3 regions of the uncultured Sphingopyxis sp. genome follow, and region 2 is predicted to be linked to each of the others. Evidence: predicted binding sites of a transcription regulator. Region 2 holds the regulator's gene; each other region holds the start of a gene.

Region 1 (10,613 bases), 310 kb from region 2:
CGGCGTCCGCCGATCCGCCGCCGATCCCCGCCGCTACGGGCAGCATCTTCGTCAGCGTCACCGCCAGCGGCGGCACCCGGCCGGCGCCATGGCGCGCGCGAAGCAGCGTCAGCACCTGCATCACCAGATTGTCGCCGCCCGCGCTCAGCCCTTCGCCGAACGCCCCGTCGATTGCGAGGCTGTCGGTTTCGGCCAATTCGGCAGCTATCGCGTCACCGCCATCGACGAAGGCGAACAGCGTCTCGATCGCATGATAACCGTCGGCGCGCCGCGACCGGACATGCAGCGCGAGGTTGATCTTGGCCCAGCCGGTCTCGCGAAACGCCGTCACGGCGCCGTCGTCGCAGGGGTCAGCCCGTCGCGCAGCTTCGCTTCCAGCCGCGTCGCCATCTCGGCCTCCGCCAGCAATGCCGCGGCGCGCCAATTGTATCGCGCGCGGAACCTCTGTCCCGTTCGCCAATAGGCATCGCCCAGATGCTCGACGATCACCGGATTGTCGGGCTCGCCGCGCTGCGCCTTTTCGAGAAGATCGACGGCGTCGTCGGCGCGCCCCGTCAGGAAATAGGCCCAGCCGAGCGAGTCGGTGATGCTCGCATTCTGCGGTTCGCTGCGCCAGGCAGCCTCGATCCGCGCCAGCGATCGCTCAATATCCTTGCGCCGTTCGAGCGCCGAATAGCCGGCGAAATTCAGTATCGACGCATCATGGGGGCGCAACGCCACGGCCCGTTCCATCAGCGCCGCCGCCTCGTCCCACTGTCCCGCCTGCAACAGCAGGTCCGCGCGCGCGATCAGCAGCGTGCCGCGCAGCGCCCGGTCGGCTTCGCCGTCGCCCAGCGCCGCCTCGAGCCCCTCATAGGCACGCGCCGCCGCCGTGGGATCGTGCGATTGCCGGGCGATGTCGGCGAAACGGACGAGCAGCCCGCGCGCCGGATCGGCGTCGGCGGCCGCCTCGGCCAGCTTCGCCGCGCCCGCAAGATCGCCCGCATCGGCCATCAATTCGGCGCGGCGCATCGTCAGGACCGGTGGCAGTTGCTGACGCTCCGTGTCGAGCAAGGCCATGGCATCGGCGGACTGGCCGTTGCGGTCGAGCGCCTCGACCAGCGTCGCCCGCACCGCCCAGTCTTCGTCGTTGAGCCAATAGGCCGCGCGCGCAAACAGCAATGGCAGCTTCGCGCTGCCGTTCGGCGTCCGCGCAAGGCCGTCGGCCAATATGCCGAGCCATTGCGCCACGCCCGCGCGCGGGGTCGAAACCGGCTGGTCGGGAAGCAGCAGCATCGGATCCTCGCGCTGTCCCGACGCCAGCGCGATCCGCCCGCGCAGCCGTTCGGCCACGTCGCGTTCGCCCGCCTTGTCGAGCGTCGCCGCGACCCGCATGGCGACAAGCTGGCTCGTCCGGTCGGTCAGCGTGATGCCGTCCGCGAGCGCCGAGGCCGAATCGACGCGCTTCGCCGCGATCTGCACGAGCGCGACCTGAAGCGTCAGCGCGGGCTCGGGCCGCGCCCGGCTGTTCACCGCGAGCAGATGCTGCTCGGGAAAATTCTCGCGCGCGCCGACGTCGATCCATGCGTTCACCGTCGGCAGGATCAGCCGCGCGATCGTGTCGGCGCCCGCCTTGTCGATGCGGCCCTTCATAATGGCGCGCGCCGCCTTCCAGTCCGAACGGCGCATCGCATCGACCATCAGCACCAACTGCGCATCGAAACGCCGGTCGCCCGCGGTCCACAGGTTTTGCGCGGCGTCGTGCGCGGCGTCGAGGTCGCCCGCCTCGATCGCCTGTTCGAGCATCCGTCCGCGGATGCCGGGCAGGCCCGGGGCGGCGCTCGACACCGTCGCCAGCGCCGACAGCGCGGCGGCCGGCTCGCCGCCCTCCTCTGCCAGTCGCGCGCGCACGAGCGCGTCGAGCACCATGCCGCCGTCGTCGTCGGCACGCGCGGGCGCCGCCGCCGCGAAAGCGGCAACGATCAGAAGGAGGCGCGCAGGCTTACATGTTCGGGTAATTGGGGCCTCCGCCGCCTTCGGGGGTGACCCAGTTGATATTCTGGGTCGGGTCCTTGATGTCGCACGTCTTGCAGTGGACGCAATTCTGCGCGTTGATCACGAACTTGGGATCGCCTTCCTCTTCGCCGACGATTTCATAGACGCCCGCCGGGCAATAACGCTGCGCGGGCTCGTCATAGAGCGGCAGATTATAGGCGACCGGGATCGACGGGTCCTTGAGCTGGAGGTGAACCGGCTGGTCCTCCTCATGGTTGGTGTTCGAGATGAACACCGAGGACAGGCGATCGAAGGTCAGCACGCCGTCGGGCTTGGGATAGTCCGGCTTCGGCATGATGTCGGCGCGATAGAGGCTTTCATTGTCCGGATGATGCTTCATCGTGAAGGGGACTTTGATCTTCAGCGTCTCGAGCCACATGGTGATGCCCGACAGGATCGTGCCTGCAAGATCGCCATATTTCTCGACGAGTGGCAGCACGTTACGCACGACGCTCAGTTCCTTTTTGACCCAGCTGTCGTCATAGGCCGCCTGATAGGCGCCCAGCGTATCGCTCGACCGGCCCGAGGTGACGGCGGCGAAGGCCGCCTCCGCCGCCATCATGCCCGATTTCATCGACGTATGCGTGCCCTTGATACGCGGAACGTTCAGGAAACCGGCGCTGTCGCCGATCAGCGCGCCGCCCGGAAACGCCAGCTTCGGCACCGACTGGTATCCGCCGTCGCTGATCGCGCGCGCGCCATAGGAGACGCGCTTGCCGCCCTTCAAGATGCTGGCGATCTCGGGGTGCGTCTTCCACTTCTGCATCTCCTGAAACGGGGAGATGTGCGGATTGCGATAGTTGAGCCAGGTCACGAAACCCAATGCGACCTGCCCGTTCGCCTGATGATAGAGGAAGCCGCCACCATTGGCGTTCGCGTCGAGCGGCCAGCCCTGCGTGTGGATGACGCGGCCCGGCGCATGGTTCGCGGGGTCGATGTCCCAAAGCTCCTTGACGCCGAGGCCATAGACCTGCGGTTCGCAATCGGCGTCGAGCGCGAATTGCGGCTTGAGCATCTTGGTCAGGTGACCGCGAACGCCCTCGGCGAAGAAGGTGTATTTCGCATGGAGTTCGAGCCCTGGAGCATAGTCCGCCTTGTGGCTGCCGTCGCGCGCAACGCCCATGTCGCCGGTCGCGACGCCTTTGACCGAGCCATCGTCATTGTAGAGGATTTCGGCCGCCGGGAAGCCGGGGAAGATTTCCACCCCCAGTCCTTCGGCCTGCTCGGCGAGCCAGCGGCAAAGATTGCCGAGGCTGCCGGTATAGGTGCCGACATTGTGCATGAAGGGCGGCGTCATGATGTGCGGCAAGCCGAACTTCTTGTTCCTGGTCAGCACCCAATGCTGGTTGTCGTTCACCGGCACCTCGGCGAGCGGACAGCCCTGGTCGCGCCAGTCGGGCAGCAGTTCGTCGAGCGCCTTGGGATCGATCACCGCGCCCGACAGGATGTGCGCGCCGACTTCAGATCCTTTTTCGAGGATGCACACCGACAATTCGTTGCCGGCTTCGTTCGCCAGTTGTTTGAGGCGGATGGCCGCCGAAAGTCCCGCCGGCCCCGCGCCGACGATGACCACGTCATAGGGCATCGATTCCCGTTCGCTCACCGCAAATACCTTTCTGCCGTCCCAGCGCGGACATTCATCGTGTCCTGCGCTCATTCTGTCACGATTTGCGATGCCCGCCAATTGACGCGCCCGTCAACCTCCTGTTTCAAACAATTTCATGGGAGGGCAAAACTCTGCATTGCTGGCGGAAAGCTACAGCGACTGGTGGTCGCTGGCGGGCGTCGAGGCGCTCGTCGGCGAGGAACCCGCGGGCTGGCTCGACGTGCCGCCGGCGAATGACGCTGCGGCGTCCAAGCCGAAACGCGTCGTCGAGGCCGAGCCCGAGCCGCTCCCGCTTCCCGCCGCGCTCCAGCGGCAGGAGACGCCCGAGGCGGCCGAACCGAAGGGACCCGTCGTCTTCCCCGACGACTGGAACGAATTTCAAAGCTGGCTGGCGACCGGCGCCGACGTGCCCGGCAGCCAGTGGGACGCACGCCGCATACTTCCGGTCGGCGAAGCGGGCGCGCCGCTGATGCTGTTCACCGCGTGGCCCGAAATCGACGACCAGCAGGGCGGGACGCTCTTTTCCGGCGCCGCGGGCAAGCTGCTCGATGCGATGCTGCGGGCGATCGGCATGGCGCGGGCCGACTGCTATGTCGCGAGCCTTGCCGTCACGCGCCCCGCGGGCGGCCGCTGCGACGGCCCGGATGCGGCCGAACTCGACCGCCTGCTCTGGCATCATCTGCGGCTCGCCAAACCCGAACGCTTGCTGCTGATCGGCAGCGACATCACGCGCATGGCCGCCGCGACCGCCCTACCCGATGCGCGCGGAAGGTTACTGAATATTAACCAAGATGGCGCCAAGATGGAAACGGTGGCTGTGGCGCATCCAGTGATGCTGCTGGCCCGGCCCGCCCAGAAGGCGGCGGCATGGGATAGCCTGAAACTGTTCAACCGGGGACGTTGACAGATGGGAAATATGACCAGAAATCTTATCTCCGGCGCCGTTCTGGCGCTTTCGCTTGTGGCAATGCCGGCCTTCGCTGCCGATGCCGGCAATCGCGATTTCGCGTCGGCGCCGCAAACGGTGCCCGACATCCTCTCGTCGAAACAGAAACAGCTTTACACGCAGGTTCTCGGTGCGATCCGCGGCCAGCGTTGGGCCGACGCGAAGGCATTGCTCGACGACTCCGGCAACGGCCCGCTCACCGACTTCCTGCGCGCCGAACTGCTGACCGCCGCGAACAGCCCGCGCGCAGAAGTAGCCGACATCATGCCGATCCTTTCGCGCTCGCCCTGGCTGCCGCAGGCCGCGCAGCTCGGCCGTCTCGCGACGAAGCGCGGCGCGACCGACCTGCCGGCGCTTCCCTTTGAGGCGCGCCTCGCCTGGGCCGGTAGCGCACCGCGCCGGCTCGGCGCCGACAGCGTCAGCGACCCGGCGGCCGCGCGCCTCGCCGCGACGATCCCCGACCGGATCAAGAATGACGATCCGGCGGGCGCCGAAGCCCTTCTCAACGCGGCCATCGACCAGCTCAGCCCCGCTGCGCGCGCCGAATGGACGCAAAAGGTCGCCTGGTCCTATTATATCGAGAATGACGACCAGAATGCACTGCGCCTATCGCTCGCCTGCACCGCGGGCGGCGGGGCGTGGGCGACGCAGGGCGCCTGGGTGCAGGGCCTCGCGTCGTGGCGGCTTCGCGATTACCGCACCGCGCTCGCCGCCTTCGACCGCGTCGCCAAGGAAGCGCCCGACAGCGAACAGCGCGCCGCCGCTTATTATTGGGCCTCGCGCGCCGCGGTCGCGGCGGGCCAGCCCGCGCTGGTGCAGCCGCGCCTGCGCGCCGCCGCGGCCAATCAGGAAACCTTCTACGGCCTGCTCGCAGCCGAATCGCTGGGCGTAGAGACGGCGATCCAGCGCGAGAATGTCCGCGCCGATCGCAGCGCGTGGCGCGCGCTCGAGAAGCTGCCAAACGTCCGCGTCGCGATGGCGCTGGCCGAGATCGGCGAGGATGTCTACGCGGGTCAGGCGTTGCGCCATCAGGCCCAGATCGGCGATCCCGACCAGCATCCGCAGCTGATTGCGATGGCGGGCGCGCTCAGCCTGCCCGAAACGCAGCTCTATCTTGCCCATAATACGCCGCACGGCCGCAAGCCCGCCATAGGGGCACGCTATCCGCAGCCCAAATGGGAGCCGAAGGGCGGCTGGCGCGTCGATCCGGCGCTGGTCTTTGCCCATACGCTGCAGGAATCGCGCTTCCAGCGCGGCGTCGTGAGCCCGGCGGGCGCCACCGGGCTGATGCAGGTGCGCCCCGGCACCGCGCGCGACATCGTACGCTGGGAAGGCGCGGTCGCGGCACTCGGCGATCTCAAGACGCCCGCGGTGAACATGGATCTCGGCCAGCGTTATCTGCAATATCTCAGCCGCGAGCCCGCCACGGGCGGCCAGCTGCCCAAGGTGATCGCCGCCTATAACGCCGGCCCCGCGCCGGTCGCGCGCTGGCAGACCGAAATTCGCGATAATGACGACCCGCTGCTCTATATGGAATCGATCCCCTATTGGGAAACGCGCGGCTATGTCGGCATCGTGCTGCGCAACTACTGGATGTACGAAGCGCAGCAGGGCAAGCCGTCGGTCAGCCGCGCCGCGCTCGCGCAGGGCAAATGGCCGCGCTTTCCCGACGGAAAGGATCGCACGCGCCTGACCTATGCCGGTGATTTCGCGAATGCCGATTGACGAGAGCCTGCCGTTCAGGCCCGTCCGCATCGCGATCCTCACGATTTCGGACAGCCGCAGCGCCGCCGACGACCGGTCGGGCGACAAGCTCGAAGAATTGCTGACCGGCGCGGGCCATATGCTGGCAGCACGCGCGATCATCCGGGACGAGACCGACCTGATCGTCTCGCGCCTCCACAACTGGATCGACGATCCCGAGGTCGATGTCGTCATCACCACCGGCGGCACTGGCCTCACGGGCCGCGATGTCACGCCCGAGGCGCTCCACCGGCTCGACGGCAAGGATATTCCGGGTTTCGGCGAGCTGTTCCGCTGGCTCAGCTACCAGACCATCGGTACCTCGACGATCCAGTCGCGCGCCTGCGCCATCGTCGCGCGCGGCACCTATATCTTTGCGCTTCCCGGTTCGACCGGCGCCGTGACCGACGCGTGGGAAGGCATTTTGTCCACTCAACTCGACAGCCGCCACAAGCCCTGCAATTTTGTCGAGTTGATGCCGCGGTTGATGGAATAGCCCTGATCGTCGCCCCCGCGAAGGCGGGGGTGACGAATATGTTCTTTATTTGTTCTCGCCCGAGGACTATCCTTTCCGGGTGGAATCGTTCAAACCCCTGCCCCCGATTGCGGGCCGCGGCGCCCCGACCAACCTGCGTCCGACCCGTACCGGATCGCTCGACCGCGAGGCCGATCGCGACTGGCTCGACGCGGCGGAGGACATCGACGGCGCCCCGCCACCGTTGCGCACGACGGTCACGGTCGAACATCCGAAGACGATCATCGCGCGCAATTCATCGCCCGATGTCGGCTTCGATCGCTCGATCAACCCCTATCGCGGCTGCGAGCATGGCTGCGTCTATTGCTTCGCGCGCCCGACGCACGCCTTTCACGACCTGTCGCCGGGGCTCGATTTCGAAAGCAGGCTGTTCGCCAAACCCGACGCGGCAAAGCTGCTTCGCGCCGAACTCGCGAAACGCAACTACAAGGTCGCGCCGCTCGCGATCGGCACCAATACCGACGGCTATCAGCCGATCGAACGCGAATGGGGCATCACCCGCTCGGTCGTCGAGGTGCTGGCCGAAACGCGCCATCCGCTGATCATCACGACCAAGTCGGACCGCGTACTGCGCGACATCGACCTGCTCGCCGGCATGGCGCGCGATGGTCTGGTCGGGGTCGCGGTGTCGGTGACGTCACTCGACCCGAAGCTCGCGCGCACGCTCGAACCGCGCGCGCCGCACCCGAAACGCCGCCTCGCCGCGATCCGCAAGCTGATCGATGCAGGCGTGCCGACGCAGGTCAATATCTCGCCGATCATCCCCGCGATCACCGACCACGAGATCGAGGCGATCATGGCTGCCGCCGCCGAGGCGGGCGCGATCCGCGCTTCCTATATATTGATGCGCCTGCCCTTCGAGGTCGCGCCGCTCTTCCGCGCCTGGCTCGCCGCCCACTATCCCGACCGCGCCGACAAGGTCATGCACATGGTGCAGGACATCCGCGGCGGTCGCGATAACGACTCCGGTTTCTTCACCCGCATGCGCGGCCACGGCGTCTGGGCGCAACTCATCCGCTCCCGCGTCAGGCGCGCCGCGCGCGAGCACGGCATGGACCGGAGCTTCCCGCCGATCCGCTGCGACCTGTTCCGCCCGCCCGAACGCGACGGGCAGATGGAGCTGTTTTGAGTGCGAACGGCGATGCTTTAACCGTCGCCCCGCGAAGGCGAGGGCCGCCGTCGTCACGGAGCAAGGTCGATGAGAAACGCCTATGTCTACATCATGACCAACAAGCCGATGGGCATCCTCTACATCGGCGTCACCGACAATCTGGCGGCCCGCATTTTCGCGCATCGGTCGGGCACTGGATCGGAATTTTGCCGAAAATGGAACCTGACCCGACTGGTCTACGCAGAGCCCTCCGACCGCATCGACGAAGCGATCGTGCGGGAGAGGGCGCTAAAGAAATGGGAAACTAAGGCTGATCTCCGAAACCAATCCCGAATGGATCGACCTGTTTGAAACCCTCAACGCTTGAGCAAGGCCGCTAGCGGCCCCCGCCTTCGCGGGGGCGACGCCATGTTTACGCCTCCGCCAACGACCGCAGCCTGTAATCCTTGTAATCGTCGCGGATCTGGCGCTTCAAAATCTTGCCGGTCGCCGTATGCGGCAGTTCTTCGACGAAGACAATCTCGTCGGGAAGCCACCATTTGGCGACCTTGTCCGTCAGATAGTCGAGCACGCTCGCCTCGCTCACCTCGGCACCCGGTTTCTTCACGATCAGCAGGATCGGCCGCTCGTCCCATTTGGGGTGATAGACGCCGACCGCCGCGGCTTCCTGTACCCCCGGCGCGCCGACCGCGGCATTTTCCAGTTCGATCGAGCTGATCCATTCGCCGCCCGACTTGATCACATCCTTCGCGCGGTCGGTGATCTGCATGACCCCGTCGGGATGCAGCACCGCGACATCGCCGGTATCGAACCAGCCGTCGCCGTCGGCCGCATCGCTGTCGGCCTTGAAATAACGCCGGATGATCCACGGGCCGCGGCATTGCAGCCGCCCGCTCGTCTCGCCGTCGCGCGGCAGCTCGTTGTCCTCGTCATCGACGATGCGCAGTTCGACCCCGAACGGCGGACAGCCCTGCCGCGCGACGATGTCGACGCGCTCGTCGAAGCTCATCTCGTCCCAGTTCCACGGCCTTTTGCCCATCGTCCCGATCGGCGAGGTTTCGGTCATCCCCCAGGCGTGGCCGACGTCGATCCCCGCCTTCATGAACCGCTCGATCATCGCGCGCGGCGCCGCCGATCCGCCGATGATCACGCGGTAAAGCTTGCCATAATCCATGCCGGTCGCGTCCATATGCGCGAACATCGCGAGCCATACCGTAGGCACGCCGGCGCTGTGGGTGACGCCCTCGTCGTGCATCAGGTCGCACAGCACCTGCGCGTCGTTGGTCGCCGAAAACACCAGCTTTGCGCCCACGGTCGCGGCGGCGAAGGGAATACCCCAGCTGTTCGCATGGAACATCGGCACGATCGGCAGGACCACGCTGCGGTTCGACATGTCGAACACATCGGGCTGGATTTCGGTGATCGCGTGGATGACGTTCGAGCGATGTTCATAGACCACGCCCTTCGGATTGCCCGTCGTTCCGCTGGTATAGCAGAGCCCGACCGGATCGCGTTGGTCGAGCTCCACCCAATCGAAGCGGCCGTCTTCCGCATCGATCAGATCGCGATAGGACAGATAGCCCTCGCGCGCCGGCGCGTCGAACAGGATGAAATGCTCGACCGTTGGCAATTGCGGACGAAGCCGCTCGACGATCGGCAGGAACATCGCGTCGAACAGCAGCACCCGGTCTTCGGCATGGTTGATGATATAGATCAGTTGCTCGTCGAACAGCCGCGGATTCACCGTGTGCAGCACCCCGCCCATCCCCGCGGAGCCGTACCAGCTGACCAGGTGATGACCGTGGTTCATCGCCAGCGTTGCGATGCGGTCGCCCTTCTTCATCCCGAGCCGGACCATCGCGGCGGCAAAGCGCCGCGCGTCGGTGCCGACGTCTCCCCAGTTCGATCGCGTCATGCTGCCGTCGGCCCATCGCGACACGATCTCGCGCCCCGCATGTTCGCGTGCGGCGTGATCGATCAGGCTGGTGACGAGCAGCGGCTGGCCCTGCATTCCCATGGTGCGGCATCCTCAATTTTATCGTTGCCACTCATGGATAGGGTCGGAAACGCCCCGCACGCAAGGGGGATGGTCAGCGCGCCCGGAATTCGCGCGGTGCGACGAGCGACAGCGCAGGTTCCGCCACCCCCGCGATCATGTCGAGCCGCGAGACCGCGTCGGGGCCGAGGGCGAAGCCGCGGCCGAGATCGATGCGAATCTCGTCGTCGGTCAGCGGATCGATCGTCGTGACGATCACGCGGCCTTTCGCATCGTCGCGCCTGACAAGCAGCCGTGCGATTTCCTCGATCGCCGACGGCATGTCGACGCGGCAGGTCAGCTGGAGCGCGGCGGTCGCAGCCATGTCCGCGAGCGATTGCGCGCCGCGCACGGTGACGCGCGGCGTTTCCTCGCCTTCGAGCAAGTCGAGCTCGACCGACAGCAAAGCGCAGCCGCCTTCCGCCGCCAGCGCCTCGAGCGTCTTGCCCGCCATCTCGTCGAAGCAGCTCGACTGAAACTGGCCGCTGCGGTCCGACAGCGTCAGGTTGAGGAAGCGGTTGCCGCGCTGCGACACGCGCGGCCGCGCGCTTTCGACCATCGCCGCCATCACCATCGGGATGCGCGTCCCCGGCGTCATTTCGA
Region 2 (10,613 bases):
TCGTGTTGTCGAATTTCGCGAGTTCGTCGGCGTTCGGCAGTTCGCCGTTGAGGAGGAGGTAGCAGACCTCCATGAAGCTCGAATGTTCGGCGAGGTCGCCGATCGCGTAACCGCGGTGGAGAAGCACGCCTTCGTCGCCGTCGATATAGGTGATCTGCGATTCGCAGCTCGCGGTCGAGGTGAAGCCGGGGTCGTAGGTGAAGGCGCCGGTCTGGGCGTAGAATTTGCGGATGTCGACGACGTCGGGGCCGACGGTGCCCGACAGGACAGGGCTGTCGACGGTCTTGTCGCCCAGCGTGATTTTTGCGGTGTCGGTCATATTTTGTTCCCTGTTCTGACGGCGGGGAGAGTTGAGTGGCTACGCCCCTGCCGGATAATGTTGCGCTGCGTCAAGTCGCGCCAGACTGACATCGCGTCCGAGCAACAGCAGCACGTCGAAAATTCCCGGGGAAACGGTTCGGCCGGTTAGCGCCGCGCGCAAGGGTTGTGCCAGCTTGCCGAGCCCCAGTCCGGCGGCTTCGGCCTCTGCGCGCACGGCGGCATCCAGCTCTTCTGTCGTCCAGTCGTCGAGCCCGCGCAGCCGCTGTGTCACGGCGGCCAGCAGGCCTTCGGGCGAGGCCTTTAGCACCTCGGCCGCCTTTTCGTCCACCGGCAACGGATCGCCATGGAAGAGGAAGGTCGCGCCGTCGGCGATTTCACCCAGCGTCTTGGCGCGCGGTTTGAGCGCGTCCATCGCGCGCGTCAGCAGGTCGCGGTCGAGGCCGTCGAGCGCGCGGCCGACCAGCTTTTCGACGCGCGGGGCGACGAGACGGGCGAGGCGCGCGTCGTCGGCTTCGCGCAGATAATGGCCGTTGAGATTCTCGAGCTTCTTGAAATCGAAACGCGACGGCGAGCGGCCGACATGGTCGAGGTCGAACCACTCGACCGCTTGGCTACGGCTGATGATTTCGTCGTCGCCATGCCCCCAGCCGAGGCGGAGGAGATAATTGTTCACTGCTTCGGGCAGATAGCCCATCTCGTCGCGATAGGCGTCGACGCCGAGCGCGCCGTGGCGTTTCGACAGCTTCGCGCCGTCGGCGCCGTGGATCAGCGGGACATGGGCATAGACGGGCTCGCGCCAGTTCATCGCACGCAGAAGCGCGAGTTGGCGGAAGGCGTTGTTGAGATGGTCGTCGCCGCGGATCACGTGGGTGACGCCCATGTCGTTATCGTCGACGACGACGCTGAGCATATAGGTCGGCGTGCCGTCGCTCCGCAGCAGGATGAAATCGTCGAGCTCGGCGTTCTGGACGGTGACCTCGCCCTGCACCTTGTCGGCGATCGTCACCGCGCCGTCCTGCGGCGCGCGCAGGCGGATGACGTGCGGCGCCGCGGGGTCGCCGTCATCGCGGTCGCGCCACGGGCTGCGCACGCGGAAGGGCTGGCGCTTCTCCTGCGCCTCGGCGCGCATCGCGGCGAGTTCGTCCTGCGTGAGGTAGCAGCGATAGGCCTCGCCCTTCGCGAGCAGCTCGTGCGCGACCTCGGCGTGACGCGGCGCGCGCGCGAACTGGAACACCGTCTCGCCGTCCCAATCGAGATCGAGCCATTGCATGCCGTCGAGAATCGCGTCGATCGCGGCGTCGGTCGAGCGCGCGCGGTCGGTGTCCTCGATGCGGAGCAGGAACTTGCCGCCATGGTGGCGCGCGAAGAGCCAGTTGAACAGCGCGGTACGCGCGCCGCCGATATGCAGATAGCCGGTCGGCGAGGGGGCGAAGCGGGTCACGACGTCGGTGCCCGTCGCTTCAGGCGTCGCTTCGGCCGAGATGCTTTGGTTTTCGGTTGCCACCGGGGCCTCTTTCACTCACTTTGCCGCCCGGTTGGGCGGGGATCGGGGGTGCCCCTAGCATGGCGACAGGGCAGCTTCAAACGCCCATTGCAGGGGCGCCGGCTCGCTTCGGCAGTCGCGCCCTCGACGCGATCGAGGCGCGGCTGGAGGCCGAGCGTGAGCGGATCGGCCTGTGGCTGCCCGTCGCGCTGGGGGCGGGAATCGGCGCCTGGTTCGCGCTGCCCGCGGCGATGCACTGGATCGGGGGGCTGCTGGTACTGGCGGGCGGGGCGCTCGCCGGATGGCTGATCGGCTGGCATCGCCGGCTCGGGCGCATGATGATCGCGGGGTGCGGGATGGTCGCCGCGGGGCTTTTGCTCGTCTGGCTGCGCGCGGTCTGGGTCGCCGCCCCGGTGCTGGCTGCGCCGGCGACGACCGAATTTTCGGCGATCGTCGAACGCGTCGAGCCGCTGCCCGCAAAAGGGAAGATTCGCATTCTCGCTCTGCCGCAGCGGCGGAGCGACCTGCCGCCGCGCGTGCGCCTGACGCTGCGCGGCGAGCAGGCGGCGGGCCTCGCCGAGGGCGAGGCGATCGGGGTTCGTGCGCGGCTGATGCCGCCGCCGGTCGCGAGCCTGCCCGGCGGCTATGATTTCGCGCAGCGCGCCTGGTTCGACGGCATCGGTGCGGTCGGGACGGTGCTCGGCGAGGTTGCGCGCGCGCCGGGGCGCGGCACGGCGCGGCCGTCGGTGCGTGTGCGGCCGAGCGCGCATATCCATGGGCAGATCGAAGGGTCGGCGGGGGGCATCGCGGCCGCGCTCGTCACCGGCGATCGCGGCGCGATTTCCGAGGCCGACGAGGAGGCGATGCGCCGCAGCGGGCTGGCGCATTTGCTGTCGATCAGTGGGCTGCACGTCACCGCGGTCGTCACTTTTGCGATGCTCGCCGCGATGCGGCTGCTTGCGCTGAGCCCGCGGCTCGCGCTCGCGGGCATTGTCCTGCCGCTCGCGGCGGCGACGGGGGCGCTTGCGGGCGGGGGCTATACATGGCTCGCGGGAGCCGAGGTGCCGACGCTGCGATCGTTCATCGCCGCGCTGCTCGTGCTCGCCGCCTTGCTGATGGGGCGCGAGGCGCTGACGCTGCGGCTCGTTGCCGCGGGGGCGCTGATCGTGCTGGTCTGGCGGCCCGAGGCGCTGGCGGGCCCGAGCTTTCAGCTGAGCTTCGCGGCGGTAACGGCGATCATCGCGCTTCATGAGAGCCGGCGGATGCAGGCGTTCATGGCGCGCCGCGAGGAGCCGTGGTTGTTCCGGCTGGGACGCGGCGTGGCCGGATTGCTGATCACCGGGCTCGTCGTCGAGGTCGCATTGGCGCCGATCGCGCTGTTCCATTTCCACAAGGCGGGACTCTACGGCGCGCTCGCCAATGTCGTCGCGATCCCGCTCACGACCTTCGTCATCATGCCGTTCGAGGCGCTCGCCTTGCTCTTCGACAGCGTCGGCCTCGGCGCGCCTTTGTGGTGGATTGCCGAGCAGGCGTTGCGCGCACTGATCGCGCTGGCGCATGGCGTCGCCGAGGCGCCGGGCGCGGTTGCGACGCTGCCGAGCTTTCCGCCTTGGGGCTTTGCGCTCGCGGTCTTCGGCGGGCTGTGGATATTGTTATGGCAGACGCGCTGGCGCCGGGCGGGGGCGGTACCGCTGGCGGTCGGGATGGCGGCGCTGCTCGCCGCGCCGCGCCCCGGCCTGCTCGTCACCGGCGACGGGCGGCATATCGCCGCCGCACTGCCCGATGGCGGCTATGCGCTGCTGCGCGACCGGGCGGGCGATTATGTTCGCGATACGGTTGCCGAGGCGGCGGGGGTCGATGCGCCGCTTCTGGCGCTCGCCGACCTCGATCATGTCGAGTGCAATCGCGATTTCTGCCGCTGGGCGCAGGGCGAGGGCGTGGCGCGGCGGATCGTCCTCGCCTCGCGCGGGCGCGACCGGATCGAGGGCGCCGACATGGCCGCTGCGTGCGCCGCCGCCGACGTCGTGATCAGCGACCGCTGGCTACCGCGCGAATGCACGGGGCGCTGGATGACGATCGACCGCGACAGCCTTGCCGAAACCGGCGGGCTGGCAATCTATCTGGGCGAAGCGCCGGAAGCCGTCGCCACGCTGAAAGCGGGCGACGAGCATCCGTGGCGCCGGCCGCAGCAGCTTAGTGGTAACGACGAAGCAGTCCCGACAGCCGCCCTTGCACGATGACGCGCTCGGCGGGGTAGCGTTGCGGTTCATAGGCGCTGTTGGCGGGATCGAGCCGGATCATCTGGCCTTCGCGGCGGAAATATTTGAGCGTCGCATCCTGTCCGTCGACGAGCGCGACGACGATGTCGCCCTCGCGCGCGGTGCTCGCCTTCTGGATCAGCGCATAGTCGCCGTCGAAGATGCCCGCCTCGACCATCGAATCGCCCGACACTTCGAGCGCATAATGTTCGCCCGAGCCGAGCAGCGCGGCGGGGACGGCGAGATTGTTGTGATCTTCGAACGCCTCGATCGGCACGCCCGCGGCGATCTTGCCGTGCAGCGGCACTTCGACGATGTCGTTCGCCGCGATCGGCCGCATCGCGGGCGGGCTCTTGCGCAGCGGGACGATATTGTCGCGATCGTTGCGCACGGCGGGCTTCGCCGCTTCGGGCACCTTGAGCACCTCGAGCGCGCGGGCGCGGTTGGGTAGGCGGCGGAGAAAACCCCTTTCTTCCAAGGCACTTATCAGCCGGTGGATGCCCGATTTCGACTTGAGGCCGAGCGCCTCCTTCATCTCCTCGAACGAGGGCGAAATGCCGCTCGCGTCGAGGCGCTGCTGGATGAAGTGGAGCAGTTCATGCTGCTTCGCGGTCAACATCGGTCGTTCTCCATGATGCCATATCGGACATAGGGAGAACGATAGTGGAACAAATCGGAACTTGTCAAGCGATGACGATATAGTCCGCTGCCGCGCCGGCCGCGCGCGCGCGGGCGCCGATGTCGCGGATCAGCAGCGCATTGGCCGAGGCGAGCGGCAGCGTGCGGCCGCTTTCCTGCCCGATCATGGGGATCAGCCGGCCGCTTTCGAGTCGCGCGCGCAGATAGTCGCGGCGTGTCCCGCCCTCGCCGAGCGGCGCGGCGAGCGGTGCGCGATGCACCGCGGGCAGCGGATCGGCCGCCCCGGCGAGGTGGCGGACGAGCGGCAGCAGGAACAAGGTCGCGGTGACGAAGGCCGAGGAGGGATTGCCGGGCAGGCCGAGCAGCACCGCGTCGCCGAGCGTTCCGGCGATCAGCGGCTTTCCGGGCTTCATCGCGATCTTCCAGAAATCGAGCCGCCCGCCAGCGTCGTCGAGCGCGCCGCGGACATGGTCGTGATCGCCGACCGACGCGCCGCCGACGGTGACGATGACGTCGTGACGTCGTGCCAACTCCTTGAGAATGTTCGCGAGCTTCGCGCGGTCGTCGGGGGCATGAAGGGGCAGGACGGGCGCGGCGGCTTCTCCGGCGAGCATCGCGGCGAGCATGACGCCGTTGCTGTCGGGGATGCGGCCGGGCGCGAGCGGGCGTCCGGGCGGGACGAGTTCGTCGCCGGTCGTGACGATCGCGACGCGCGGGCGGCGGCCGACGGCGAGCTGGCCCGCGCCGCTCATCGCCGCCGCCGCGATGGCGCCGGGGGTCAGGCGCGTGCCCGCGGGCAGCAGGCAATCGCCGGCGGCGAAATCGGCCGCGCGGGGCCGGACATGGCGTCCGCGCGCGCCGGGGCCGTCGCGCGTCAGCGTCAGCGCGTCGCCATCGCGCGCGACATCCTCCTGCACGATGACCGTGTCGGCACCGGGGGGGAGCAGCGCGCCGGCGAAGATACGCATCGCTTCGCCGGGGCCCACGCTGCGGCCGGGCGCGGCGCCCGCGGCGCTTTCGCCGATAACGGTCCACGGGCCGGGCAGGTCGTCGAAGCGGATCGCATAGCCGTCCATGGCGGAAAGCGGTGCTTCGGGCTGGTCGCGCAGCGCGACGACATTGTCCGAAAGATGGCGTCCAGGCGATTCGGAAAAGGCGATATTCTCGCTGCCGAGCGGTTCGCGTAGCGCGAGGAGCCGCGCCTGCGCCTCCTCGACGGCGAGCAGGCCGCTCATTCGGCGCGCCAGTCGCCCGAGCGGCCGCCGCTTTTTTCGAGGAGGCGGATGTCGCCGAGCACCATCGCGCGGTCGAGCGCCTTCGCCATGTCGTAAAGGGTGAGGAGCGCGACCGACGCGGCGGTGAGCGCCTCCATCTCGACCCCCGTCGGCCCCGTCGTCTGCGCGACGGCAGTAACCGCGATACCCTTGTCTTCCCACGCGAAATCGACGCCGATCTTGGTCAGCGCGAGCGCGTGGCAGAGCGGGATGAGGTCGGCGGTGCGCTTCGCCGCCATGATCCCGGCGATGCGCGCGGTCGAGAGCACGTCGCCCTTGGGAGCGTTGCCGTTGCGGATCGCTTCGAGGGCCTCGGGTGACATGGCGATGCGGCCGCCCGCGACGGCGCGGCGCTGCGTCGCGGGCTTGGCGCCGACGTCGACCATGTGCGCGGTGCCGGTCGCGTCGAGATGAGTCGGTTTGGGTGTCATTGCCGGAGGACGGAAGCAAGGCGGCGGGCGAAAGGCAAGGGGGATGGGGGGCGGGCTGGTAGTTGCTTTAACGATTATCGTCACCCCGGACTTGATCCGGGGTCCATTCGCACGGGCGTCGGAAGAATGGATCCCGGATCAGGTCCGGGATGACGAATGTCTGAGACCGACCGATTGCGGCCTCTTACATTGTCATCCCCGCGAAAGCGGGGACCCAGAGCGTGCGTAGGCTGATCCCGCACTGGGTTCCCGCTTTCGCGGGAATGACGAAGGTAGAGAACGGCAACTCCCCACCCCAAAGCGGAAATCGCCCGTCAGCCTTCCAGCAGCGCCCTGGTTGCCGCCGTGACGTCGTTCTGGCGCATCAGGCTTTCGCCGACGAGGAAGGCTTTGACGCCGCTTTCCGCCAGTCTTTGACAGTCGGCGTGGCTCGCGATGCCGCTTTCGCCGACGAGCAAAGTGCCCGGCGGGACAAGCTTCGCGAGGCGTTCGGTGACGGCGAGGTCGGTTTCGAAGCTTCTGAGGTCGCGGTTGTTGACGCCGATCAGGCGCGATTCGAGCCGCGAGAGCGCGCGGTCGAGTTCGGCTTCGTCGTGAACCTCGACCAGCACGTCCATGCCGCGTTCGAGCGCCGCGGCCTCGATCTCGCGCATCGGGCCGTCGTCGAGCGCGGCGACGATGATCAGGATCGCGTCGGCGCCGATCGCGCGGGCTTCGGCGACCTGCCACGGGTCGACCATGAAATCCTTGCGGAGCACGGGGAGGGGGCAGGCGGCGCGCGCGGCGACGAGATAATCCTCATGCCCCTGAAAATATGACGCGTCGGTCAGCACCGACAGGCAGGCCGCTCCGTGCACCGCATAGGCGCGGGCGTGGTCCGGAGGGTTGAAATCCTCCCTTATCAATCCCTTGGACGGCGATGCTTTCTTGATTTCGGCGATCAGCCCGAAGCCGCCGGCGTCGATCTTCGCCTGAAGCGCCTTCGTGAAACCGCGAACCGCGCCGGCGTCGATCGCATCGAGATCGGAGACGGAGCGTAGCGCACGGCGCTCGGCGACTTCTTCGGCCTTGGTCGCAAGTATCTGGGTTAGCTTGTTCATTTATAGGCGATCCAGCAATTGAGCAGCGCGTTGGCGAGGCCCTTGTCGATCGCCTCGGCGGCTTCCTCGACGCCTTCGAGCAAGGTCGCGGCGGCGCCCGCGACGACGAGCGCCTCGGCGGCGTTGTAGAGCACCGCGTCGCGATAGGCGCCGGGCTCGCCCTGCAGCAAGCCGCGGAGCGCCCTGGCGTTATATTCGGCGTCGCCGCCGCGGATTTCGGCGAGCGAGCGCGTCGGCAAGCCCGCGTCGGCGGCAATGCTGCGCTGCATCCTTACGCCCTCGGGTGTCACCACTGCGACCTCGTTGCCGCCCGCGAGCGACAGTTCGTCGAGCCCCTCGTCGCCCGAGATGACGCGCGAATGGTCGGTGCCGAGCCGGTGGAGCGCCTCGGCATAGACGGGGACATAGGCGGGGCGGGCGATGCCGACGAGCTGGCGCGTGACGCGCGCCGGATTGGCGAGCGGGCCCATCAGGTTGAAAATCGTCCGCCGCCCGATCGCCTTGCGGATCGGCATGATGCGCTTCATCGCCGGATGGCGCGTGCCCGCGAAGAGGAAGCAGATGCCGAGGTCGGCGAGCTGCTCCTCGGCCATGCGGTCGGCGCGCTCCATGTCGAGGCCGAGCGCCTCCAGCGTATCGGCGGCGCCCGATTTCGAAGAAGCAGCGCGGTTTCCGTGCTTTGCAACCGGAACCTCACACGCCGCGACGACGATCGACACCGCGGTCGAGACGTTGAGCGTATGATGGCCGTCGCCGCCGGTGCCGCAGACGTCGATCGCGCCCGCGGGGGCGTTTATGGGGATCAGCCGGTCGCGCATCGCTTCGGCCGCGGCGGCGATTTCGACCATCGTTTCGCCGCGGTCGGACAGCGCGATCAGAAATTGGGTGACCTGCTCGTCGCTCGCGCCGCCGTCGAGCATCGTCGCGAATGCATCGGCCGCCTCGTCGTGATCGAGCAGCGCCGAGGGGTCGGGGAAGGGACCGAAGCGGCTCATGCCGCCTTGCGCTCGCCCGCCGGCAGCCCCGCGATCTTCAGGAAATTGGCGAGCATCGCGTGGCCGTGCTCGGTCGCGATGCTCTCGGGATGGAACTGGACGCCGTGGATCGGCAGATCGGCGTGGCGGAAACCCATGACCGCGCCGTCGTCGCTCGTCGCGTTGATGACGAGATCGGCGGGAATGTCGACGACCTCGAGGCTGTGGTAGCGCGTCGCCTGAAAGGGCGAGGGCAGGCCCGCGTAAAGCCCGCTGCCGTCGTGGCAGACGGGCGAGGTCTTGCCGTGCATCAGATGGCCGCGCTGGACGGTGCCGCCGAAATGCTGCCCGATCGCCTGATGGCCGAGGCAGACGCCGAGCAACGGACGCCGCGCGTCGGCGCAGGCGGCGACGAGGTCGAGGCTGATGCCCGCCTCGTTCGGCGTGCAGGGGCCGGGCGAGATCAGGATCGCGTCGGCGCCTGAGCCAAGGGCCTCTGCCGCGGTGAGCGCGTCGTTGCGTTCGACGCGCACGTCGGCGCCGAGCTCGATCAGATAGTGAACGAGGTTGAAGGTGAAGCTGTCATAATTGTCGATGACGAGGATCATGGGAGGGCGCACTAACCGCTTTGCTGGGGTTGGGGAAGGGATAGAAGCTTGTGAAGCCGCAAACCCAGCTTCGTTGGCCGGGGAAGGTCGAAATCTCATCGGCGAGATCCCGGCCTTCGCCGGGATGACGGGAATCAGGTGGAGCGGTTATATCGTCTATCGCCCGATCTGCGCCGCCTTGTCGCGCAAATCCGCCGCGGCCTGCTGTCTTCCGCGCTTGTCGAGCAGCCCGGCGTAAAATTCCATGATTCCCGCATTCAGCGGCTGCAACCGATAGGCGCGGTCGATCAGCAGCAGCGCGCGCGCATCGTCGCCCTTCGCCGCCCAGGCGCGCGCCAGTTCGCGCAAGGTCACGACGTCGCGGTCGCCGATCCGCCGCCGCACGCGCTCGAAATGCGCGATCGCCCGGTCCCAATGTTCGAGGTCCATCGCGAGATGCCCGGCGAGCCGGTCGGCGGCGATGCTCGACGGCTGCCCGTCGCGCAGCGCCAGAATAGCGGCGCCCGATCCGGCGACGTCGCCCGCGCGGTAGAGCGCGTTGGCGAGGCGCAGCGTCGTGCGCTCGCCCGCGTCGATCGCGCGCGCGGCGCGAAACGCCTCGACCGCGAGGGCGAACCGCCCGCCCGCGAGCGCCGCGTCGCCGAGCAGGATATGCGCGTCGGCGACGCCGCGGTTCGCGTCGCGCAGCCGCGCCGCGCGGGCGATCGCGCGCGCGCTGTTGCCGCTCGCAAGCTCGGCGGCGATCGCCGGAATCGCCTTGGCCGGATCGAGCGGCGCGGCGTCGGCCGCCATCGCCACCAGCGCATAATCGTCATCGACCGCGAAGGGCACGGCTTCGCCGGGACTCAGCGCGGCCGCGCGTCCCAGATAATCGGCCGATTCCATGCCCCGCCCCAGTTCGGCGGCCGCGCGCGATGCGAGGATCAGCGACCAGCTGTCGGCGTCGGGGCGGCGGACGAGCGGCTGCAGCGCCTCGCGCGCGGCGCCCGCATCGCCATCGGCCCATTCGGCGGCGGCGAGGATGCGGCGCGCGGTGAAATTATGCGGCTGATCGGCGAGCAGCCGGTCCGCCCACGTCGCCGCGACCGCCTCGCCGCCCAGTTCCAGCTCGACGATGGCGCTCAACAGCATGAAGGACGGCTGTTCGTCGAGTTCGCCGCGCGTGCGCTGGAGCAGGCTGCGCGCGAGCGCATAATTGTCCGCGCGCGCCGCGAGCACCGCCTGGAGATAGAAAAGCCGCGGATCGCGCGGCACGATCGTCGCCGCATGGCGCAGCGCCGCCAGCATGTCGCGATAGCGGCCGAGATCGCCGAGCGTCGCGGCCTGATCGATCAGCGCGTTCGCATTGTCGGGATCGGCGGCGAGCGCATCGGCATACCAGCCGAGCGAGGCCTCCAGTCCCTCCTGGCCGCGCACGAGATTCGCCTTGAACGCCAGCGCGGCGCTGTTCGACCTGTCGAGCTCGATCGCATAATCGACCGCGTCGCGCGCGCCGAGCGTGTCGGCATTGGCCTCGCGAAAGCGC
Region 3 (10,613 bases), 950 kb from region 2:
GCTCGCCGGTCGCGAGGCGCGTTTCGACGAGCTTCTGGAACAGGCCGCGTGCGTCGACGGTGCCGCGGACGCTCTGGTCCTTGGGGCTGCGCAGGTTGAATTCGGCGCCGTCGCGGACGGCCTCCATGAACTCGTCGGTGATCAGCACGCCGTGGTGGAGGTTCAATGCCTTGCGGTTGAAGTCGCCCGAGGGCTTGCGGACCTCGAGAAACTCCTCGATCTCGGGGTGCGAGATGTCGAGATAGCAGGCGGCCGAGCCGCGGCGGAGCGAGCCCTGGCTGATCGCGAGGGTTAGGCTGTCCATCACGCGGACGAAGGGAATGATGCCGCTGGTCTTGCCGTTGAGGCCGACGGGTTCGCCGATGCCGCGCACCGCGCCCCAATAGGTGCCGATGCCGCCGCCGCGGCTGGCGAGCCAGACATTCTCGTTCCACGTGCCGACGATGCCTTCGAGGCTGTCATCGACCGAGTTCAGATAGCAGCTGATCGGCAGGCCGCGGCCGGTGCCGCCGTTCGAGAGAACGGGGGTCGCGGGCATGAACCAGAGCTTCGAGATATAGTCGTAGAGGCGCTGCGCGTGATCCTGATCGTCGGCATAGGCGTCGGCGACGCGCGCGAAGAGGTCCTGATAGGATTCGCCGGGCAGGAGATAGCGGTCCTGCAGTGTTTCCTTGCCGAAATCGGTGAGCAGCGCGTCGCGGCTCGCGTCGGTCACGATGGCGAAGCGGCGCGCATGCACCTTGGGCTCGCTGCCGTCGTTGAGCTTCGCCGCGGGCTTCGCATCTGCAGGCGATTCGCCCGTCGATTCGGGTGCCGCCGGAGCGTCAGTCTTCGCCAGTTCCATCGTCGCCACGTCGCTCGTCTCCACCCGTTCGCTTTCCCGAAAATCCATTGCATTCGCCCCCGTTCCGACCGCGCACATCGGTGCGCCTTGTTCCTGTCTTGTTCGACTCGGGGCGAAGCCCCGATCCTAGCATCTAAACCTCTCCACGGGGCACTTTATTTGGGCGCAGAAAGGGTTTTTCCGGGTCCATATGCGATGGACGACGGAAATCCGCCACTTGCAGCCTGATACAATTTCTTGGGGTGCCCCCGTGGCCGACCCACCACCTATAGTGCCACGTCGGCGCGGCGATGCAAGACGGTAAATGACAGGTTGAAGACTCGACTCGTCGATAATTTGATTCGTCTCGTCGCTGCCGATGGACGAACGAAACGCGTCGCGCCAGCGTTTCCGCGGCTTTGCGCGCGAAGGGGCGGATATGGGTGCCGGGCCGAAATTTTTTCGGCCGGGAAGAAAGGCTTGCCGCGACGTGCTGTTGCGGCCCGACGCGCGATGCGGTGAGGGGAATGACGGTTCGGCCCGGTCGTCTGCGCGGATCTCCGCGCGGATCGTCGCCGGGCAAAAAGAAAGGGCCCCGGCGATGCCGGAGCCCTCTCCTTAATTTGTTTCCGAGTTAGGCCTGACCGCCACCGTTACCGGTGCCGCCGCCACCCAGAAATTTCCAAAACCAACCCATTTCAGATCTCCTGTTGGCACTGCCCATGCGGAACAGTTAACGGAGCGTATACCTTAATTAGTAAGGTAAATCGAGTCTTAACTATAAGCATTACTGCCAATCTGGCAGTTATGCGGTGCGGTTCTGCGGGGAGGCGGAGAGAGTCGCGGCGAGTTCGGAAAACAATTGGGGTTTTCCAAGGTGATAGCCTTGACCGACATCGCAGCCGAGGCCCGCGAGCAGCGCCATGGTTTCGGCGTCCTCAATGCCTTCGGCGACCGCGACGGCGCCGAGGCGGTGTGCGAGATCGATCGTCGATTTGACCACTTCGAGGTTCCGCTGCGAATCGCGCATCGTCATCACGAATCGCTTGTCGATCTTGATCTCGTCGGCCTCGATCTCGGTCAGATATTCGAGGTTCGACTGGCCGGTGCCATAATCGTCGATCGACAGACGAATACCTGTCCGGCGCAGCTGGGCGAGCGTCTGGCGCGCCTGGCGGCTGTTTTCGATCTGCGCGGTTTCGGTGATCTCGATCGTCAAAACCTCGGGCGGCAGATGATGCGCGGTCAGCATCACGCGGATCGTGCCGACGAGGTCGCTGTGGTCGAGCAGGCTGGCGGACAGGTTGACCGACATGTTGATGCGCAAGCCGCGCTCGTGGAACTGCGCCGCCGAGCGGATCGCCTGATCCATCACGAACAGGGTGAGGCGATAGATGTCCTGGCTCTTTTCGGCCTGGACGATGAACTCGTCGGGGGGGATCGGCCCGCGTGTCGGGTGCGTCCAGCGCGCGAGTGCTTCGACCCCGACGAGCCTCTTCGTCGCGATTTCATATTGCGGCTGGAAGGCGACCCAGATGTCGCCGCCGGTGAGCGCGTCTTCGAGTTGGGAGTGGAAGGAGAGTTGCCAGCCGGCGTCTTCCTTCTGGCGCGAGGTATATTTGGTCCACAGCGCGCGGGTGCGGATCGCGCGTTCGGCAGCGACGAGCGCGGCCGCGAGGCGCTGTGCGTTCGAGCCTTCGAACTCGTCGTTGACCCCGAAGGCGATCGCGACGTCGACGCGCAGCTCGCCGATCGTCAGCGGCGCGTTGAACAGCGCGGCGAGGCCCGCGAGCTGCCCCTCAATCTGGCTGTGCTGATAATAGGGGACGAGCCAGGCGAAGGTGCCGTCGAGATCGTGGTGGAGCGCGGTGCCCTGCGAGGCGAGCTGGAGGCGGCGGGTGACCTGTTCGACGAGCTTGCCGATGCCGTCCCCCGGGATGAAGGCGGCAAGATCTTCGAAATTGACGACCTTGGCCGCGATGACGGTGGCGCTGCCGAACGAGGGTTGCGAGCGCAAGGCTTCGAAATTGGGGAGGCCCGATAGGGGATTTTCGCGCTGTGCCAAGCGGCGGCGACTGGTACGCGAGACGTTCGCGCCGATCACGGCGGCAAGAAACAGGGCGGCCCCGATCGAACTGCTGACCAGCATCGTCATCAGATAGATTTTGCTGACGATCAGCACGATGGCGAGCGCCGCGGCGATGATGTTGAACCAGCGTGCGCGGCGAAAGGCGGCTGCGGCAAGCAGGAAGACCGCCGTGATGGCGAGATGAGGAAACCAGCCGATGTCGACGGGCATGCCGCGTTTCAGCGTTTCAGCACCGATCACATGCACATAAGCGCCCGGCACGCGGTCGTGCCCGGGAAGATAATGATTGTCCTGAAACTCCGCTGCAGTCGGTGCGAAGATTACGTCGCGGCCGGCCAGTTCGCGCGCGACCTTGCCCGACAGGACGTCGCTTGCGCTATATTCGGTGATCGAACTCGTCTTGTAGGAATAATCGAGAGCATAAACTCCGGCGTCGTTCGATCGCCGGTTCGCGAGCAACGACGAGAAGCTTGGAATGGCCCGACCGTCGACGTCCAGCGTGATCGGTATCCGCCAGACCTGCCAGAGTTCATATTCCCAGCCGATGCACGCGATCTGGACGGCGGTACCGAAGGCGGGGCTGGGGAAGCGCGCCAATTCGGAATCCCCGCTGCGTGCCGATTTCGCCGCGACCGCGAGGATGGCGCGGTCGCCCATTTTCCTCACCGCCGCGGTCAGCAACCGAAAATCGGGATCCCTTTCGCGCCGGTCATAAGTAAAGTCGATAAACAGGCGTTTGGCGCCGGCCCGGTCGATCGCATCGACCACCTGCGCATGCCGGGTCATCGAAAAATCGCGACCGGCGACTTCGTCGAGCGTCCGGTCGTCGAGGGCCACCACGACGATGTCATCCGAGACCGGTCGCCACGCAACGCGGCCAATCGCAGCCTCGATGACGCGATCGATCGGCTCGCTGACCGCAGCCAGCCCCACGACCACGCTGAGCAGTAGCGACAGTGCGATCGTCCGCCAGCTGATGATCAGACTTTTGACCGGGAAGGGCACGCACGTCTCCAGCAATTGCCGGTCGCGTCTAGTCCCAGATGGTTATCATCGCGTTAATTATGAATGAAATCCTGCGCGGCCCGGGAAGAGGGAAAGCACAGGATTTCCTATGATTCAGCCCATCGCGGGCAGCGGTTCGAGCGCCGCGTCGCCGGCGAGCGCCGATGCCGCCAGCCCCGTTGCCACTGGAACGATCTGCTGAAGGTAGAAACGCGTCGAGGCGATCTTGGCTTCGAGGAAGGCGCGGTCGCCTTCGCCCTCGTCGAGCGCGGCGCGCGCGGCCTTGTGCTGGATCGCCATCAGCCAGCCGCAGGTCGCGGTCGCGAGCATGGTGAGATAGGGGTAGCTGCCCGCGAGGCGGTCTGCGGTCGGAGCATTGACCATCCAGTCGGTGACCGCGCGGCACGCATCGACGAGCTGCTGCAATTCGGGGAAATCGGCGGCGCCGGCCGCAACATCGTCGATGAGGCCGCGGACGAGGTCGCCGCCCGCCATGCCGAGCTTGCGGCCCACCAGATCGGCCGCCTGGATGCCGTTGGTGCCTTCATAGATCGGGGCGATGCGCGCGTCGCGATAATGCTGCGCGGCGCCGGTTTCCTCGATGAAGCCCATGCCGCCATGGACCTGCACGCCGAGGCTGGCGACTTCGCAGCCGATGTCGGTCGCGTGCGCCTTGACGAGCGGGATGAGGATGTCCGCGCGCATCGCGGCCGCCTCGTCGCCCAATTTGCCGAAGTCGATCTGCGCCGCGGCATAGTAAGTGAGCGCGCGCGCGGCCTCGGTCTGCGCGCGCATTCGCCATAGCATGCGGCGGACGTCGGGGTGCTGGTCGATTGTCACCGGAGTGCGGTCGGGCGAGCCCGCGAGCGCCGACTGGACGCGTTCGGCGGCGAAGGCCTGCGCCTGCTGCGTCGCGCGCTCGCCGATCTGGATGCCCTGGCAGCCGATCATCAGGCGGGCATTGTTCATCATCACGAACATCGCGCGCATGCCGCCCATTTCGTCGCCGACGATCTCGCCGAGGCAGTCCTCGTCCTCGCCATAGACCATCACCGCGGTCGGCGAGCCATGGATGCCGAGCTTGTGCTCGATCGAGGCGCAATGGACGCCGTTCGAAATCGTCGGATTGCCCGCGTCGTCGAGGCGATATTTGGGGACGAGGAAAAGCGAGATGCCGCGCGTTCCCTCGGGCGCGCCGGGGGTGCGTGCGAGAACGAGGTGGACGATATTGTCGGTGAGGTCGTGCTCGCCGAAGGTGATGAAGATCTTCTGGCCGCGGATTTTATAGAGGCCGGCGTTCCGGCCCTCGGTGATCTTTTCGGCGGTCGAGCGCAGCGCGCCGACGTCGCTGCCCGCGGCGGGCTCGGTCAGGTTCATCGTGCCGTTCCACTCGCCGGTGACCAGCTTGGGAAGCCAGGTCTGCCGCTGTTCCTCGGTGCCATAGGCCATCAGCGCGTGGATCGCGCCGGGGGTGAGGATGCTGCACAGCGAAAAGCCCATGTTCGCGCTGCCGAGCGCCTCGATCACCACGGTCGCGAGGGTGAAGGGCAGGTCCTGCCCGCCATATTCGCCGGGGCCGTCGATGCTGCCCCAGCCCGCCTCGACGAACTGTTTGTACGCCTCCTTGAAGCCCGGGGGCATGGTGACCTTACCGTTGTCCCACTTGGGGTTTTGCGTATCGCCGACGCGGTTCAAGGGCGCATAGACGTCGGCGGCGAATTCGCCGATGCCGGTGACGATCGCCTCGACCATGTCGGGGGTCGCGGCGGCGAAACGCTCATGCTGCGCCATCGCGTCGATGCGCGCGATATGGTTGAGAACGAAGAGCTGTTCGGTGGTGGGCGGCGTATAGGTCATGGGCTCGGCACTTTGCTGGTGAATATCGTTGCGCGGGCGCTATAGCGCGGCATGGCCCATGCCTCAAAGCATACACTTGTTCGCGCCTTCGATAGCGCTTCTATCGCCGAGGCGGCGGCGCTGATCGCGGGCGGGCAGCCGGTCGCGGTGCCGACCGAGACGGTCTATGGTCTTGCCGCCGATGCGCGGAACGCCGAGGCGGTGGCGCGCATCTATGCCGCGAAGGGGCGGCCCGATTTCAACCCGCTGATCGTGCATGTGCCGACGCTTGGCGTCGCCGAGACGCTGGGCGCGTTCGGGGCGGCCGAGCGCGCGCTCGCGACGCGCTTCTGGCCGGGCCCGCTGACGCTGGTCGTGCCGCGCACGCCGGGATGCCCGGTCGCGAGCATCGCGACGGCGGGGCTCGATACGATTGCGCTGAGGGTGCCGGGGCACCGCGCGATGCAGGCGCTGCTGGCGGAGAGCGGCGCGCCGCTCGCGGCGCCGAGCGCCAATGCGAGCGGGCGGGTGAGCCCGACGAAGGCGGAGCATGTGCTGGCGAGCCTGGGCGGGCGGATCGCGCTGGTAATCGACGACGGGCCGACGACGGCGGGCGTCGAATCGACGATCGCGCGGGTGCGCGATGGCGCGGTCGAGATATTGCGGCCGGGACCGGTGACGGCGGATATGCTGGCGGAGGCTGCCGGGCTGCCGGCCGCCGGGGTGAAGGGATCGGAGGTCGTCGCGCCGGGGATGCTGGCGAGCCATTATGCGCCGGGCAAGCCGGTGCGGCTGGGGGCGGCGGGTTTTGCCGACGACGAATATGGCATCGGGTTCGGCGCTGTCGCCGGCGATTATGATCTGAGCGCGACGGGCGATCTGACCGAGGCGGCGGCGCGGCTGTTCGACGCGCTGCATGCGGGGGCGGCGAGTGCGAAGGCGAAGATCGCGGTTGCGATGATCCCGGGCGAGGGGTTGGGCGCGGCGATCAACGACCGGCTGGCGCGCGCGGCGGTGTGACCTGCTCCCCTCCCGCTTGCGGGAGGGGTTGGGGGTGGGCAGCGCCGTCGCAATGCCCACCCCGCTGCGACTAGCGGCCCTTCGACAAGCTCAGGACTCGCAAGTCTCGCTGCCCCTCCCGCAGGCGGGAGGGGATAAACAAGTCATGCCGCCGCCGGTTCGATGGGGTCCTCGTGCGGCACCTTGCGCGCGACGATCAGGCAGGCGGCGACGATCAGCAGCGCGCCGGCGAGCGTCGGGAGCGTCACCGGTTCGCCGTAGAAATACCAGCCGAAGAGCATTGCCCAGAGGAAGCCGGTATATTCGGTCGTTGCGAGAATCTGCGTCTCGGCGCGGGCATAGGCCCAGCTCAGAAGGAGCAGCGAGGTGGTCGCGAGGAGGGCGGCGCCCATGATGTTCGGGGCCTGCGTGGCGGCGGGCACCGCGAGGAACCATGGCGCGCCGAGCGCGAGGATCGCGGCGACGAAGAAATTCTGGAAGAAGGCGATCTCCATCGGCTCGGCCATCTTCGCCTGCCGCCGCGCGAGGATGAGGTTATAGGCGTAGAAGGTCGCGGACAGGAACACCGCGCCGACCGCCCACAGCGCCTCCTCATCATAATCGCCGCCGAGCTTGCCCGCGACGATGACGACCACCCCGGCCAGCCCGAGCAGCGATGCCGCGATCGAGCGCGGGCCGATCTTCTCGCCCAAAAAGATCGCCGCCATATAGAGCGCCATCAGCGGCGCGACGAAAGCGAGCGCGATCGCTTCGGCAATCGGCAGCCGCGCGAGCGCCCAGAAGAAGCATAGCGCCATGCCCGCGACGAAGAGCGAGCGCCAGGCGTGGATTCGCAACGTCGCCCGGCCGGGCCATTTGGGGCGGCTCGCAAGATAGAACGCACCCGCGAGGAACGTGCCGGCGCCGGTGCGCCAGAGCACGGCATTATAGGCGCCGATGTCGATCGATAGCCCCTTCATCAGCACGTCCATCGCCGAATAGGTCGCGATCCCCGCGCAGGCGATCAGAAAGGGGATGGCGGGCGAGGGCGAATCGGGGCGCATGGGAAGGGGCTGTAGCTTTCCTTCTCCCCTTGGGGGAGAAGGATATGAAGCCTTGCCGCGGAGCGGCTAGGCGGAGTTGGATGAGGGCGGCCGGTTGCGTCGGCGAGGCCGGCCGACCCTCACCCAGCTCCAGCTAGGCGGCAAGCCGCCAAGCTTTCGCATCCCTCTCCCCCAAGGGGAGAGGGACGTTAACGAAACGTCGCCTGTCCTGCGCCGTCGATATTGAGTTTCTGGCCCGAGCAATAGGGGTTCGCATCCGAGACGAACCATACCACCGCCGCCGCGACGTCGGCGGGGACGGCGACGCGGCCGAAGGGCATTTTGGCGTCGAGATGGTGGATGTCGGCGTTGCCGGTGATCGCGCGCGAAAGCTTCTCGCCCATGTCGCTAACGGTGAGCGCGGGGGCGACGATGTTGACGCGGACGCCGTTCGCGAGTTCCTCCTTGGCAAGCGTCAGGGCGAAGGCTTCGCCCGCCGCCTTCGCCATCGTGTAGGGCGCGCCGTTCGGCGAGTTTACATAGGTGGCGATGCTCGAAATGACGATGATGTCGCTGCGCGCGTGGGTGCGCAGTTGCGGGAGCGCGAGGCGCGAGAGGCGGTGCGGGCCGGCGGCGTGGACGGCGAAAAGCTTGTCGACTTCGGCGGGGTCGGTGTCGGCCACCGCAAGACCGCGGCTCGCGATGCCGGCGTTGTTGACCAGGATCGACATCGGGCCGAAATCGGCCTCGACCGCCGCGACCATCGCGGCGCAGGCACCCTCGTCGGTGACCGACGCCTGATAGGCCTTCGCCTTGCGGCCGAGCGCCCGAATCGCGGCGACGGTTTCGGCGGCGGCTTCCTCGCCGCGGGTGTAGTTCACCGCGACGTCGGCGCCCGCCTCCGCCAGCCCCAGCGCGATGCCGCGGCCGATGCCGCGCGAGGCGCCGGTAACGAGCGCGACGCGCCCCGCGAGGTTCATGTCGGTCATCTGTCTCTCTCCCTTTTCTCCCCTACCGCAAGAGGGAGGGGCAATGAGGCTTGGCAGCTTGCTGCCTGGCCGCAATGAGGTGGGCAGGCGACGTTCGCGCATGATGCCCACCCCGCTGCGACTAGCGCCTGCTGCGCAGGCCCAAGTCTCGCTGCCCCTCCCGTATATGGGAGGGGAGAAAAGGGGAATGACGTTTCCGTCAACGTAAGCTAGCTTTCGCGCCATGAGCTGGAAAAAGGAAATTGAAGAACTCGCCGCGCGCCGCGCGATGGCTGAGAAGATGGGCGGTGCGGAAAAGGTCGCGCGCCAGCACGGCCGCGGCAAGATGGACGCGCGGGCGCGCCTCGCGGGAATCGTCGATGCGGGGAGCTTTCGCGAGATCGGCAAGATCGCGGGGCGCGGGACCTATGGCGCCGATGGCGAACTCGAGGACCTCGCCGCGAGCAATTTCATCTTCGGGCGCGCAAATATCGAGGGGCGGCCGGTCGTCGCGTCGGCCGACGATTTCACCGTGCGCGGCGGCGCGGCCGACGCGGCGCTGCACAGGAAGTTCGTGCAATGCGAGGCGATGGCGCATGAATATCGCCTGCCGCTGATCCGCATGATCGACGGCACCGGCGGCGGCGGGTCGGTCAAGACGCTGGAGGATATGGGCTATACCTATATCCCGCACGTGCCGGGCTGGCACGAGATCATCGCCAACCTCGACACTGTGCCGGTGGTGGCGCTCGCGCTCGGGCCGACCGCGGGGCTGGGCGCGGCGCGCGTCGTCGCGAGCCATTACAGCGTGATGGTGCGCGGGCTGTCGCAGCTGTTCGCGGCGGGGCCCGCGGTCGCGGCGGCGATCGGCGACACGCTCGATCGTGAGGAGCTTGGCGGCAGCGACGTGCATACGCGCAACGGCGTCGTTGACGACGAGGTCACGAGCGAGACCGAAGCCTTCGCGGCGGCGCGGCGGTTCCTGTCCTATCTGCCCTCGTCGATCCACGACCGCGCGCTTCGCACCGAATGCAGCGATCCGGTGAGCCGCCGCGACGAAGCCTTGCTGTCGATCGTGCCGCGCGAGGCGAAGCAGGTCTATTCGATGCGGCGCATCTGCTCGGCGGTGTTCGACCAGGGCAGCGTTTTCGAAATGGGCGCGCGCTGGGGGCGGGCGGCGATCACGGCGTTCGCGCGGCTCGACGGCTGGCCGGTCGCGGTGCTGGCGAGCGACCCCTCCTATCTCGGCGGGTCGTGGGACGCGAAGACGAGCGAGAAGGCCGAGCGGTTCGTCAAGCTCGCCGACCAGTTCCGGTTGCCGATCGTCCATCTGGTCGACAATCCGGGCTTCATGATCGGCGGCGAGGCCGAGCGCACGGGGACGATCCGCTACGGCGTGCAGGCGATGAACGCGATCTATCGCGCGACGGTGCCGCTCGCCTCGGTCGTGGTGCGGCGCGCCTACGGGATCGCGGGGAGCGCGATGTCGAACGCCGAGCGTTTCCAGTATCGCTTCGCCTGGCCGTCGGGCGACTGGGGCAGCCTGCCGATCGAGGGCGGGGTCGAGGTCGCGTACAAGAGCGAGCTCGAAGCCGCGGATGATCCGGCGGCGCATCTGGAGGCGATCCGCGAGCGGCTCAACCGCGTGCGCTCGCCGTTCCGGACGGCGGAGAAATATGGGGTCGAGGATATTATCGATCCGCGGGATACGCGGCCCTTGCTTTGCGAGTTCGCGGAATTGGCCTGGCGGGTGCTGAAATAGACCGGCCATCCCCTCCCGCTTGCGGGAGGGGCAGCGAGACTTGGGGCTGCGCAGCAGGCCCTAGTCGCAGCGGGGTGGGCATGTGGGG

The links. The regulator LexA, encoded in region 2, represses DNA repair genes until DNA is damaged. The targets are predictions, from matches to a motif close to GTTCCNCNCTTGTTCT.
Region 1: a site for LexA is predicted at 6,866-6,881, ahead of QZL87_RS08955 (PA0069 family radical SAM protein). Genes of this name have one in related genera too.
Region 3: a site for LexA is predicted at 934-949, ahead of QZL87_RS15010 (ribonucleoside-diphosphate reductase subunit alpha). Genes of this name have one in related genera too.

The regions. Positions count from the first base shown of each region.
Region 1 is NZ_LT598653.1:1,961,559-1,972,171, reverse strand. It holds gene QZL87_RS08985 (4-(cytidine 5'-diphospho)-2-C-methyl-D-erythritol kinase) at 1-331, opposite strand, end outside; gene QZL87_RS08980 (tetratricopeptide repeat protein) at 328-1,908, opposite strand; gene QZL87_RS08975 (electron transfer flavoprotein-ubiquinone oxidoreductase) at 1,982-3,637, opposite strand; gene QZL87_RS08970 (uracil-DNA glycosylase family protein) at 3,756-4,544, shown strand; gene QZL87_RS08965 (lytic transglycosylase domain-containing protein) at 4,608-6,311, shown strand; gene moaB (molybdenum cofactor biosynthesis protein B) at 6,301-6,825, shown strand; gene QZL87_RS08955 (PA0069 family radical SAM protein) at 6,932-7,993, shown strand; gene QZL87_RS08950 (GIY-YIG nuclease family protein) at 8,063-8,326, shown strand; gene QZL87_RS08945 (long-chain fatty acid--CoA ligase) at 8,388-9,992, opposite strand; gene dnaE (DNA polymerase III subunit alpha) at 10,066-10,613, opposite strand, start outside.
Region 2 is NZ_LT598653.1:2,275,106-2,285,718, reverse strand. It holds gene QZL87_RS10530 (citrate synthase) at 1-319, opposite strand, end outside; gene gltX (glutamate--tRNA ligase) at 359-1,825, opposite strand; gene QZL87_RS10520 (ComEC/Rec2 family competence protein) at 1,885-4,044, shown strand; gene lexA (transcriptional repressor LexA) at 3,998-4,681, opposite strand; gene QZL87_RS10510 (molybdopterin molybdotransferase MoeA) at 4,746-5,936, opposite strand; gene moaC (cyclic pyranopterin monophosphate synthase MoaC) at 5,933-6,406, opposite strand; gene trpC (indole-3-glycerol phosphate synthase TrpC) at 6,721-7,506, opposite strand; gene trpD (anthranilate phosphoribosyltransferase) at 7,503-8,501, opposite strand; gene QZL87_RS10490 (aminodeoxychorismate/anthranilate synthase component II) at 8,498-9,088, opposite strand; gene QZL87_RS10485 (tetratricopeptide repeat protein) at 9,245-10,613, opposite strand, start outside.
Region 3 is NZ_LT598653.1:3,224,255-3,234,867, reverse strand. It holds gene QZL87_RS15010 (ribonucleoside-diphosphate reductase subunit alpha) at 1-892, opposite strand, end outside; gene QZL87_RS15005 (EAL domain-containing protein) at 1,629-3,917, opposite strand; gene QZL87_RS15000 (acyl-CoA dehydrogenase) at 4,032-5,774, opposite strand; gene QZL87_RS14995 (L-threonylcarbamoyladenylate synthase) at 5,826-6,773, shown strand; gene QZL87_RS14990 (DMT family transporter) at 6,917-7,816, opposite strand; gene QZL87_RS14985 (SDR family oxidoreductase) at 8,005-8,784, opposite strand; gene QZL87_RS14980 (carboxyl transferase domain-containing protein) at 9,008-10,525, shown strand.